One region of the Staphylococcus ureilyticus genome, then DNA from elsewhere that is predicted to be linked to it. Evidence: a T-box and tRNA genes for the amino acid it is inferred to sense, from the RefSeq annotation. Region 1 holds a T-box; the other holds one or more tRNA genes.
The links. A T-box is a leader RNA that pairs with one kind of tRNA and senses whether it is charged. The one in region 1 lies ahead of serS (serine--tRNA ligase), so its partner is inferred to be a tRNA-Ser.
Positions count from the first base shown of each region.

Region 1 (5,823 bases):
ATCATTGATTTTTTCACCTTTTAGATGTGGTGTAATAGCGACACCAAATGTTTCATCTGTAATCAGAGAAGATATGGCTATACGATTCCAAAACCCATATCCTTTATAACTTGGTGCTAAGGTCATACTTAATAAAAACATCCTAGAATTCACAATAAATGTCGTTAAGGCAATTGCAGAAATTGGAGTTCCAGCAATGACTAATGCACAAATAATGAATTGTGCTGCGCCTGCATAAATAAGTAAACATAATAAAATAATTTCAATTAAATTGAAACCCGAAGCCACTGCAACAATACCAAAGGAAAGACCAACACCAGCATAACCTAACAAAGTCGGTACACATTCTTTTACACCTTGCTTAAAAGTTAGATGTGTTGTCATCATGCCACCTCCCAAACATTTTATAAAAATAATAGAACTAGTTTAATACAAAGCAAAAGACATATCCAACATCTTTAGACTTATGTATGTATGACCTAAGACTTACCGATGTCTAAAAATCCCGTTAAACCAGCATTTTAGATTTCGGAATATTGTGTTATTATTTTAGACTCACCCCTTATCATTTGAATAAAATAAGTCATTTTACAAATTTAAAAAACTGAAAACTGGGATATTTAACACCTCCCCTACCCTTTCTTTTCTTTAAAAATATTAAGCCATTTAATAAATCAAAAGCCTTATAATTCATTATTCATATAAAATGAGAGGTTGAGACATTCATTTATCTCAACCTCTACTTGCACTTCAGTATTAACTTGTAACCACTATTTTGAAAGTTTAATATTTAAACTTTCTCAAATATCGCTGATGAATTCATTTAAACGATTTCTATTTTTCTTTAACTGGGTGTATCACTGTTTTACCACCCATATATGGTACTAACGCATCTGGAATAGTGACTGAACCATCTTCATTTTGATAGTTTTCTACGATTGCAGCAAATGTACGACCTACTGCTAAACCACTTCCATTCAATGTGTGCACTAATTCTGGTTTTGCTGTTTTCTCACGTTTAAAACGAATATTAGAACGACGTGCTTGGAAATCAGTAATATTTGAACAAGAGCTGATTTCTTTGTACTCATTATAGCTTGGTAACCATACTTCTAAGTCATACGTTTTGCTTGAGCCAAAGCCTATGTCACCTGTACATAAAATAACTCTACGATACGGTAAGCCTAACTCTTCTAAAATTGCTTCTGCATGTTCTGTCATTTCCTCTAACGCTTGCCAAGAATCTTCTGGTTTTTCAAAACGTACCATCTCTACTTTATCGAATTGATGTAACCGGATTAATCCTCTTGTATCTCTACCAGCTGAGCCCGCTTCACTACGATAACACGCTGATTGCGCAGTAAATTTAGCAGGTAAGACATCCGGACCAATAATTTCATTGCGATAATAATTTGTTAATGGTACTTCTGCTGTTGGAATTGTATATAATCCTTCTTTTTCAATTTTGAATAAATCTTCTTCAAATTTTGGTAATTGGCCAGTACCATACATTGAATCAGCATTTACTAATTGTGGTACCATCATTTCTGTGTAACCATGTTGTGTCGTATGTTTTGTAACCATATAATTCATTAATGCTCTTTCCAACTGTGCACCTTCGCCAGTTAAGAACACGAATCTTGCTCCTGCGACTTTTGCGCCTCGTTCAAAATTAGCCATTTGCAATGACTCTACTAGATCCCAATGTGCTTTTTCATCAAAATCAAATTCCCTTTGTGTGCCCCAACGCTTTAATTCGACATTATCTTCATCAGAATCGCCTTCAGGTACATCATCATGAATTGTATTTGGAATGCGAGATAATAAGTCTTCTAATTCTTTATCCACATCATTTAAATCATTGTCTAACAATTTGATGTCATCACCTAATTTTCTCATTTCTGTGATTACATCATCTGCATTTTCTTTATTGCGTTTTTTTTCAGCAATTTCACCGCTTACTTTGTTACGTTCAGCTTTCATTTCCTCAGCTTTACGAATTAATTCACGGCGTTTGTCATCAAGTGATAATACATCATCTACTACTTTTGTATCCATACCACGTTTTGCAACTTTGTCTTTTAAAAACTCTGGGTCATTACGAAATAGTTTAATGTCTAACATGTCACTTTCCATCCTTTCAATTTCTATTTTTTAAGAATAGAACACAAAAAAGACCACATCCCTGTACAAGGGACGTGGTCTTTACGCGTTGCCACCCTATTTAACAGTCAAAAGAGACTGCACTTTCACCAAAATAACGGTTAAACCCGATTGTTCTCATATAGTAGGTAGATTCACATTGACCCTGATTACTTGTTCTCACTAACCACAAGCTCTCTGAAACCAGAAGTGCAACACTACTTATCCTACGAACAATAGCTTTATTTACTTGATTTTAATATAGCAAATAACCTATTACTTTTCAAGGCCAAGAATATGCTATCGCTGAATGTTCATTAAAAATTCACTCAACTTAATTAGTATAAGCTTGATCTAATAAATACTGTGAAACAGCTTCTATATCTTTATGAAATTGGCGATCTTCAGTGATAGATGGTACAACTTTTCGTAAAGCTTGATATTTTTCATAAGTTTTAGGTGATAATTTTTCGACATCTTTATATTCTACTGCTTGAAGTGCGATAATTGCTTCTATTGCTAACACACGACGTGCATTTTCAATCATTTGGTAGCCATGGCGTGAAGCAATTGTCCCCATAGAAACATGGTCTTCTTGATTAGCTGATGATGGAATAGAATCCACACTAGCAGGGTGTGCGAGTGTTTTATTTTCCGAAACAAGACTTGCAGCTGCATATTGCATAATCATCGCGCCACTCTGTAAACCCGGTTGAGGGCTTAAAAATGCTGGCAAACCATTGTTTAATTGTGGATTTACTAATCTCTCTAGACGTCTTTCCGAAACATTAGCTAATTCACTTACCCCTAACTTTAAGAAATCTAACGCAAATGCAATCGGTTGGCCATGGAAATTCCCTCCAGAAATAACCAATGTTTCATCACCTTCATCAAATATTAATGGATTGTCGTTCGCCGCATTCATTTCAAATTCAAGTTTTTCTTTTACATAATTAAACACCTGGAAGCTTGCGCCATGTATTTGTGGAATACAGCGTAATGTATAAGCATCTTGAACGCGAATTTCTCCTTGTGTCGTTGTTAATTTAGAACCTTCGAGCCAGTCTAACATGCGTGAAGCAACATCTATCTGTTCTGGAAAATTTCGAGCGCGATGCACTTTTTCATGATATGCATCCGTAATGCCATTTAAAGCTTGATGTGTTAATGCAGCAATCCACTCTGCTTGGTAACCAATATCTTCCGCTTCTATATAATTAATTACACCTTGTGCAGTCATAGCTTGCGTACCATTAATTAAAGCTAGACCTTCTTTAGCCTGTAATCTCAAAGGTTCACGATTTAATAAATTTAAGGCATACCGACTGTCTTCTTCTTCACCTTTATAATAGACATTACTTTCTCCAATCAACGCCAAAGCTAAATGTGAAAGTGGTGCTAAGTCACCCGATGCACCAAGAGACCCTTGTTGTGGAATAACTGGAATAATTCTGTTGTTAATAAAATATATGATTTGATCTACTAAATCGATTGTCACACCAGAATGACCTTTTAACAATGTATTTAGACGTAAAACCATCATCACTAACGCGACATCTTGTGAAAAAGGTTTTCCGATACCACATGCATGTGAACGAATTAAATTGACTTGTAATTGATTGTATTCTCCCTCATCAATACGTACATCACTGAATAAACCAAATCCAGTCGTTATACCATAAATTGTTTCTTTATCATCTATAATCTTTTCTACTGTTACACGGCTCTGTTTTACACGTTCATAAGCATCCTCTGTTACTTTTACATCATCACTTTGATATAAAAAATCTTTAATTGCATTTATTGTTAAATTTTCACCATTAAGCTGTAATGTCATTTCCCCATCTCCTTACTTCTGATGATTTTCAATTAATTAGAGTATACGCTTCCATATTTTTAAGAACAATAGGTTCATCCATATCCGTAACATGGTATTAAATTAGTATTTTACCAAGATAAAGATGGCAAATTTATTATTTCTAAAAATAAACAAATTCTTAATGCTTTTACCTATTGACTAAAATGCAAACCAGGTATAATATTTTCTATTGTATTTAAAAAATAAATTAAAAATAGCAACAGAGAAAAGCTTTCATAATGCTTATAAACACACAATTTTTCTCAGAAAGCACAAAATTACAAATCAACAATATAATGATCAAATATACAAATTAAAAGTTGAAATAACTAATAGAATTAAAGGGGGTTTCAATGTTGGAAACAATTTCATCAGTAAGCATTCCAAAACGTAAAGATGAAACGCATAAAGGTGATTATGGCAAAATTCTTTTAATTGGAGGAAATGCGAATCTAGGTGGGGCAATCATGCTTGCTGCACGCGCTTGTGTCTATAGTGGTAGTGGCTTAATTACAGTAGCTACACACCCAACAAATCATGCAGCGCTACACTCACGTTGTCCTGAAGCAATGGTGATTGATATCAACGATACTAAAATGCTCACTAAAATGATTGAAAATACAGATTGTATCTTAATTGGTCCTGGATTAGGATGTGATTTCAAAGGAAATAATGCTATCACGTTCTTATTACAAAACATTCAACCACATCAAACGCTTATAGTGGATGGAGATGCTATTACTATATTTAGTAAATTAAAACCAGATATTCCAACTTGCAATGTTATTTTCACACCACATCAAAAAGAGTAGGAACGCTTAAGTGGGATCGCAATAGAAGAACAAACATATGAACGTAATCGCGAAGCTGCTGATAGAATTGGGGCAACAATTGTATTAAAAATGCATGGCACTGAAATCTATTTCAAAGATGAGGATTACAAACTGCCAATCGGCACGCCTGCGATGGCAACAGGTGGCATGGGGGATACACTTGCTGGTATGATTACAAGTTTTGTAGGTCAATTCGACGACACGAAAGAAGCGGTTACGAGTGCCACTTATACACATAGTTATATCGGTGAAGAACTATCAAACAAAATGTATGTAGTCCCACCTTCCCATTTAATTAGTGAAATCCCATATGCTATGAAAGCATTGGAAAGTTAAATCAACATCGGTGATAAAAATTTTTAAAACCAAAATAAAATGTATCTGAGACATAAAATGCTTAGACAAATGAAAAGGCAATTTCTATTGAAATCATATAGAAATTGCCTTTTTCAACTGGGATGATATGATGTTGCACCACGTGATGTTTAAATGCATCGAATACATTTTCAGGGATTGTTTCAACGATTTCATTCACATACCGTGACATATCATTTGTGGGATACTGATCTTAAGTTTCTATTGGTAGTATATGTTGCATCAAGTTGTCATCTTTATACATATGGTCACTCGTTAATTTAATAGTGCTGATTAAATTATACGTAAAGGCTTTTTTGGAATTACAAAATATAAATTGTACCGATTTTGTAATGTGGCTGACGCCCGGGAGGAATCTTATGAGTGAGAGACTATAGGCTCGCACCATCCCCCAGGCAAGCATGTACAGTCAATCGTCAGACTTTAAATATAAAGAGAGTCAATCCATATTAAGGATTGGCCCTCTTATTTTGAGAATGGGGATTTATGTCCTAAACTCACTTGTGTATTTAAATGTTTCAATTTTGAATACAACTATTGGTTTACTGCTAAAAATTGAGATTATTCGTCGTCTTCGTTTTCAGTTTCTTCATTATCACTATTATCAATATCTTC
Region 1 is NZ_CP094825.1:9,320-15,142, reverse strand. It holds gene MUA21_RS00055 (AzlC family ABC transporter permease) at 1-384, opposite strand, end outside; gene serS (serine--tRNA ligase) at 835-2,124, opposite strand; T-box leader at 2,190-2,380, opposite strand; gene hutH (histidine ammonia-lyase) at 2,477-3,979, opposite strand; partial or broken gene MUA21_RS00040 (NAD(P)H-hydrate dehydratase) at 4,357-5,169, shown strand; partial or broken gene MUA21_RS00035 (IS5/IS1182 family transposase) at 5,289-5,452, opposite strand; gene gyrA (DNA gyrase subunit A) at 5,770-5,823, opposite strand, start outside.

Region 2 (5,823 bases), 1.1 Mb from region 1:
AAATTAATTTCTCCATTGGGTAAGTTAAGAGCTGGAATGGATTTGTTTAAAAAAACTATAGATATGGATAACGATATGTCGGTTGGTGAATTTTTTAGAACGCGGTTAGGTGACGAAGTGCTAGAAAATCTAATAGAACCATTAATGGGTGGTATTTATGGCACAAATATTGACGAGCTTAGTTTAATGAGTACTTTCCCTGAGTTTAAAGAAAGAGAAGAACAATTTGGTAGCCTTATTAAAGGAATGCGATATGAGAAGGCGCAAAGAATAAAACAACGTGAACTTTATCCAGGCGCACCTAAAGGACAATTTAAGCAATTTAGACATGGGTTGAGTTCATTTATAGAATGTTTAAGAGACGATTTGGTAGCAAAAGGTGTTAATATTAAATATCAAACTGCTGTTAAAGATATTACAGCGTCACAGAAAAAATATGAAATTAAAACAGTCAATGAGAAGCGCATCTATGATAGTGTCTTAGTTACAACGCCACATCAAAATTTCTTACAATGGTTTGGTAATGATCCTGCTTTTGATTATTTTAAAAACATGGATTCTACAACAGTAGCAACAGTCGTACTTGCATTTGACGAGGCAAATATCATCAACAATTATGATGGCACAGGATTCGTTATTGCTCGTACAAGCGATACGAATATCACGGCTTGTACTTGGACAAGTAAGAAATGGCCATTTACAACACCTGAAGGTAAAGTGTTAATTAGAGCTTATGTTGGTAAACCAGGTGATACGGTAGTTGACGATCATACAGATGAAGAACTCGTGAAAATCGTGAAAAATGATTTGAGTAAAATGATGACCTTTAAAGGTTCGCCTGATTTTAGTATTGTAAATCGTTTACCTAAAAGTATGCCTCAATATCAAGTAGGACATATTGAACAAATTAAATTGATACAATCGCATATAAGACATAATTATCCTAGATTACGTATTACTGGTGCGTCATTTGAGGCTGTTGGGTTACCTGATTGCATAAAGCAAGGAAAAGAAGCGGTTGAAGAGATTTTAGATGAAATCTAAATAAATAATAAAAAAGTCATTTTCTACTTTGTTAATTTTTAATTATTGTAGAATTGGCTTTTTTTACTAAGTTGAAACTTACAATACCGGTGAAATATATGAGATACTTTAAAAGTAATATTTGTAAATGGGGGATTGATTTATGACAGATATAGTAATAGTACATTCAAAATTAGGTGATTCAAAGAATCATTGGTATGAATGGTTAGCAAATAATCTTACATTAGAAGGTTACGTAGTTACACTTTTTAACATTCCGAAAGAACAAAATAGTGATATACGTAAATGGCTCAATGTTATGAATGAACAGATCCATATACGTAAACAGGATACCTATTTTGTAACTCATGGTTTTGGTACAATTGCTTCACTTGAATTTATTCAAAATAAAAACATAAACAATATTGAAGGTTTATTCAGTATCTCAGGTTTCAAAGAGGATGCACAAGAGATTGATGAGTCGTTGAAATTAGATGATAAAATCATTAACTATGATAAAGTTAAAGAAAAAGTGAATGAATTTTATGGTTTGTGTGCAAAAGACGATAAACATGTTTCTTACAAAGAAACAAAGCGTTTAATGGATGAATTGAATGGCAAATGTAAAATTACTGATTTTGGAGGACACTTCATGGAAGATGATGGTTTCACGACATTTACAAATTTACAAAGTAAAATGATGGGTATCATGAGTAAATAGATTGAATAAACCTACGACGGTCTATAATTATACAGCACAATACGGGGAAATAAGTTTTATATTTCAATTATAAAATGAACAGTCTTTATAGCTTACTTATATTTTAAGTAAATATGGGTAAGCTATAAAAATAAACAAATATGTGTCATTTCTTAACTAAAATTATAATATTATAGTTATATTCCTTTTTTACACAAAATACTTTAATGAAAGCATTGACGAAAGCTATAAAAGTTTATATACTAAATAAGTATTCAGAAATGAGGGGGAGCTTAACCACTCATTATGACATTTAATTTTTAATTATAAATTAATTATTTGTAAATTAATTTTAAAATAATGTTGATTTTGTCATGACATTATGGTATATTTAATAGGTAGGCGTCATTAATAATATTAACGCGGGATGGAGCAGTTCGGTAGCTCGTCGGGCTCATAACCCGAAGGTCGGTGGTTCGAATCCGCCTCCCGCAATTACATAGTTTGGTCTCGTAGTGTAGCGGTTAACACGCCTGCCTGTCACGCAGGAGATCGCGGGTTCGATTCCCGTCGAGACCGCCATTATTGATTTACCATTAAGGTTCAGTAGCTCAGTTGGTAGAGCAATGGATTGAAGCTCCATGTGTCGGCAGTTCGACTCTGTCCTGAACCATTTTATTTTTGGCGGTTGTGGCGAAGTGGTTAACGCATCGGATTGTGGTTCCGACATTCGTGGGTTCGATTCCCATCAACCGCCCCATAATCGTTGTCAAGCGGGTGTAGTTTAATGGCAAAACCTCAGCCTTCCAAGCTGATGTTGTGGGTTCGATTCCCATCACCCGCTCCATTCAAATTAATCCACAGTAGCTCAGTGGTAGAGCTATCGGCTGTTAACCGATCGGTCGTAGGTTCGAGTCCTACCTGTGGAGCCATGGCCCCGTGGTCAAGCGGTTAAGACACCGCCCTTTCACGGCGGTAACACGGGTTCGAGTCCCGTCGGGGTCATACAAACAGAAGTGAAATATCGCTTCTGTTTTTTTAATTCTATATTGGAGAGTTGTCCGAGTTGGCCGAAGGAGCACGCCTGGAAAGTGTGTAGGCGCCACAAGCGTCTCGAGGGTTCGAATCCCTCACTCTCCGTTAATTCTATAAAACCCGTTATACATCGTTATTTAAAACGTTGATATAACGGGTTTTATATTTATCGATAACTTTGTTGGATACTATAAATGAATTTTGATGTTTTCTAAGTTATTCTTATACAATAACTTAGGGAACAAACTGCTCTTAATTTCTAATATTTGGTTTTGTGATTAAGGGATTATGAGCCATCTTAGGACATCGTTCTATTTATTATAAGTGTAACGATTTTTCGTTATTTGATGATTGCGTTAAACAAATATTATTGTTTGTCAATTTTAATTGCAATATCTTCTAATTTATCTCTTATTTCTTTTAGAGTATGGCTTTCTGAAAAAGTGAAATGGAACGGAGTATTTTTGTTAGTTTTTGCATATATCGTTATGAGGTCGTAGTACAAGCCTTGCTCAATTTCGTATTTAATAAATTTCATTTTATTGTGATCTCCTTCATCATATATATAAATAAAAACGTTTATCTTTCTTCTTATCTAATATGGTGTAAGTAAACGAAGAGTGTGGGATTCGAATCTCTGATGCCTTAATAATCTATTATGATAATGAAGAGTCCTTTTACAGATCATGTTTTGTTTATGTGTTTATAATTAGTTGAAACGAAGTCATTTTTATTATCATATCACCAAAATTCATCGCATACAACTTAAATTTCGACTATTTTACAAAAGAAATGTAAACAAATAGTATAAATATGTATTTACGGTAATAGAAACTAATAAAATGCACCAACACTGTTAAATCAAAGTAAAAACGTTATAATAGTCTTTGAGATGGAGGAATGACAGATTGGAATTTTGGTTGAAAACGCAAGCAAAACAAAATGGAAATAAAGTATTTATTGATGATGGTCTTAATAAAATCACGTTTGCTTCAATGTATTACGAAGCAAGCCGTTTAGCTTATCAAATAAAACAGTTGAAGAAAAAGCGTATAGGAATATATATAGAAAATCATATTGAATCTATTACTTTGATTAATGCGTTGTGGCTAGCAGGTGTTGAAATCGTGATGTTAAACACGCGTTTAACCAAAGAAGAAATACAAAACCAGTTGCATTCTATTGAAACTGATACAGTAATTACTACTACCAATTTAACGTTACAAGATATAGTCATAATTGATTTTGATGTATTGAAACGTGAAGTTTCTAATAATACTTATGAAGCTATATTCAATATGGATCAAATTGCTTCTATTATGTTTACTTCTGGAACAACAGGACCACAAAAAGCTGTTCCTCAAACATTTGGCAATCATTATGCAAGTGCACTGGGTTGTAAACAAAGTCTAGGGTTTAATCAAGACACAAAATGGTTATCTGTATTGCCTATTTATCATATTTCTGGATTAAGTGTCATAATAAGAGCGCTGATTCAAGGTTTTACAGTACGTATTGCAGCGAAGTTTAATTCACATAGGATGCTTGAAATAATAGAAAAAGAATTACCAACGCATGTATCATTGGTTCCTCAAACTTTAAAATGGTTAATGGATGAAGGGTTGACTCAACCGTATAATATTCAAAAGATATTGTTAGGCGGGGCTAAGCTTTCTAGTACATTGATTGAAAATGCTTTGAAATTAGGATTGCCGATTTACAATTCATTCGGAATGACTGAAACATGTTCCCAATTTTTAACAGCATCGCCAAGTATTTTAGCTGAGCGTTATGATACCGTCGGAAAACCAAGTGAAAATGTTTTTGTGAAAATAAAAGAACCGAATAACCTAGGACATGGAGAACTACTTATCAAAGGTGACAATGTTATGAATGGATACCTATATCCTGAAGATTTAATAGATACGTTTGAAAATGGTTATTTTAAAACGGGAGATATTGCTGAAATAGATGACGATGGATATGTAATGATTTATGACAGACGTAAAGATTTGATCATTAGCGGTGGCGAAAATATATATCCATATCAATTAGAATCTGTAGCAAAACTACACGAATCAATTACTGATGCAATGTGTATCGGAGAGCATGACAGCACGTGGGGGGAAGTACCTTATTTATATTATGTTTCAAAAACAAAATTATCCAATGAAACATTAATCGAACATTTTAAATCACATATAGCGAAATATAAAATCCCAAAATATTTTAAACAAGTAACAGAATTACCTTATACATCAACTGGTAAACTACAACGAAAACATTTAAAAAATTAGGCGTGAAAATTTATGAAACTGAGCGAAATGAAACTTTATATTTGTAATAATGATTTTAAACATTCAATTATTACTCCTAAGGTGAAATTGGACAAGCGTAAAGCACTTATTATTGAATTTATTACGGATAAGCAGGAACATTATTTTGGAGAGTGTAACGCTTTTGAAACAGACTGGTATGATGATGAAACGATAGAAGTAGTTTATGACCAAACAATAAAGTGGTTTGAATCTTTTAAAAATATTGAGTTTGAATGCTTTTCGGAAGTTCAAAACGCGCTTCAATGTTTGGAAAAATATCCAGCTACACGAAGTATGATTGTGATGGCCTGTTATCAAATTTTTTTCCAATTAGAGACGTTTAATGTGCCTTATGGTGCCACGGTTAGCGGCCTAACGGATAAACAAATTAAGGACTTAAAAGTCACACAACCACAACGCATAAAAATAAAATGGTCGGAAACGATTTTAGAAGATGTTAAGCGATTGCAGAGATTGCTATTTAAACCTCAAATTGTCATTGATGCCAATGAATCTGTTAGAGATAACGAAGTTGAGAAAATCATGTTACTTTCAAGCAGTGAAATTCTTTATTTAGAAGAGCCTTTTAAAGATATAGAAAAAGTAAATCATTTTAAAGATACGGAATTACCACCTATAGCTATTGATGAGAAAGCAGTATCTTTGAAAACAATTTTATATTATATTGAAAATTATAAAATCGATGTTGTCATATTAAAACCATTTAGACTCGGTGGTATTGATAAA
Region 2 is NZ_CP094825.1:1,575,754-1,581,576, reverse strand. It holds gene hemY (protoporphyrinogen oxidase) at 1-1,044, shown strand, start outside; gene MUA21_RS07750 (alpha/beta hydrolase) at 1,187-1,744, shown strand; tRNA gene MUA21_RS07745 (tRNA-Met) at 2,145-2,218, shown strand; tRNA gene MUA21_RS07740 (tRNA-Asp) at 2,230-2,305, shown strand; tRNA gene MUA21_RS07735 (tRNA-Phe) at 2,324-2,396, shown strand; tRNA gene MUA21_RS07730 (tRNA-His) at 2,408-2,483, shown strand; tRNA gene MUA21_RS07725 (tRNA-Gly) at 2,497-2,570, shown strand; tRNA gene MUA21_RS07720 (tRNA-Asn) at 2,581-2,655, shown strand; tRNA gene MUA21_RS07715 (tRNA-Glu) at 2,657-2,728, shown strand; tRNA gene MUA21_RS07710 (tRNA-Ser) at 2,775-2,863, shown strand; gene MUA21_RS07705 (hypothetical protein) at 3,126-3,296, opposite strand; gene menE (o-succinylbenzoate--CoA ligase) at 3,667-5,055, shown strand; gene menC (o-succinylbenzoate synthase) at 5,068-5,823, shown strand, end outside.
Region 2: it encodes a tRNA-Ser, which carries the amino acid that the T-box ahead of serS (serine--tRNA ligase) is inferred to sense. The anticodon was not compared.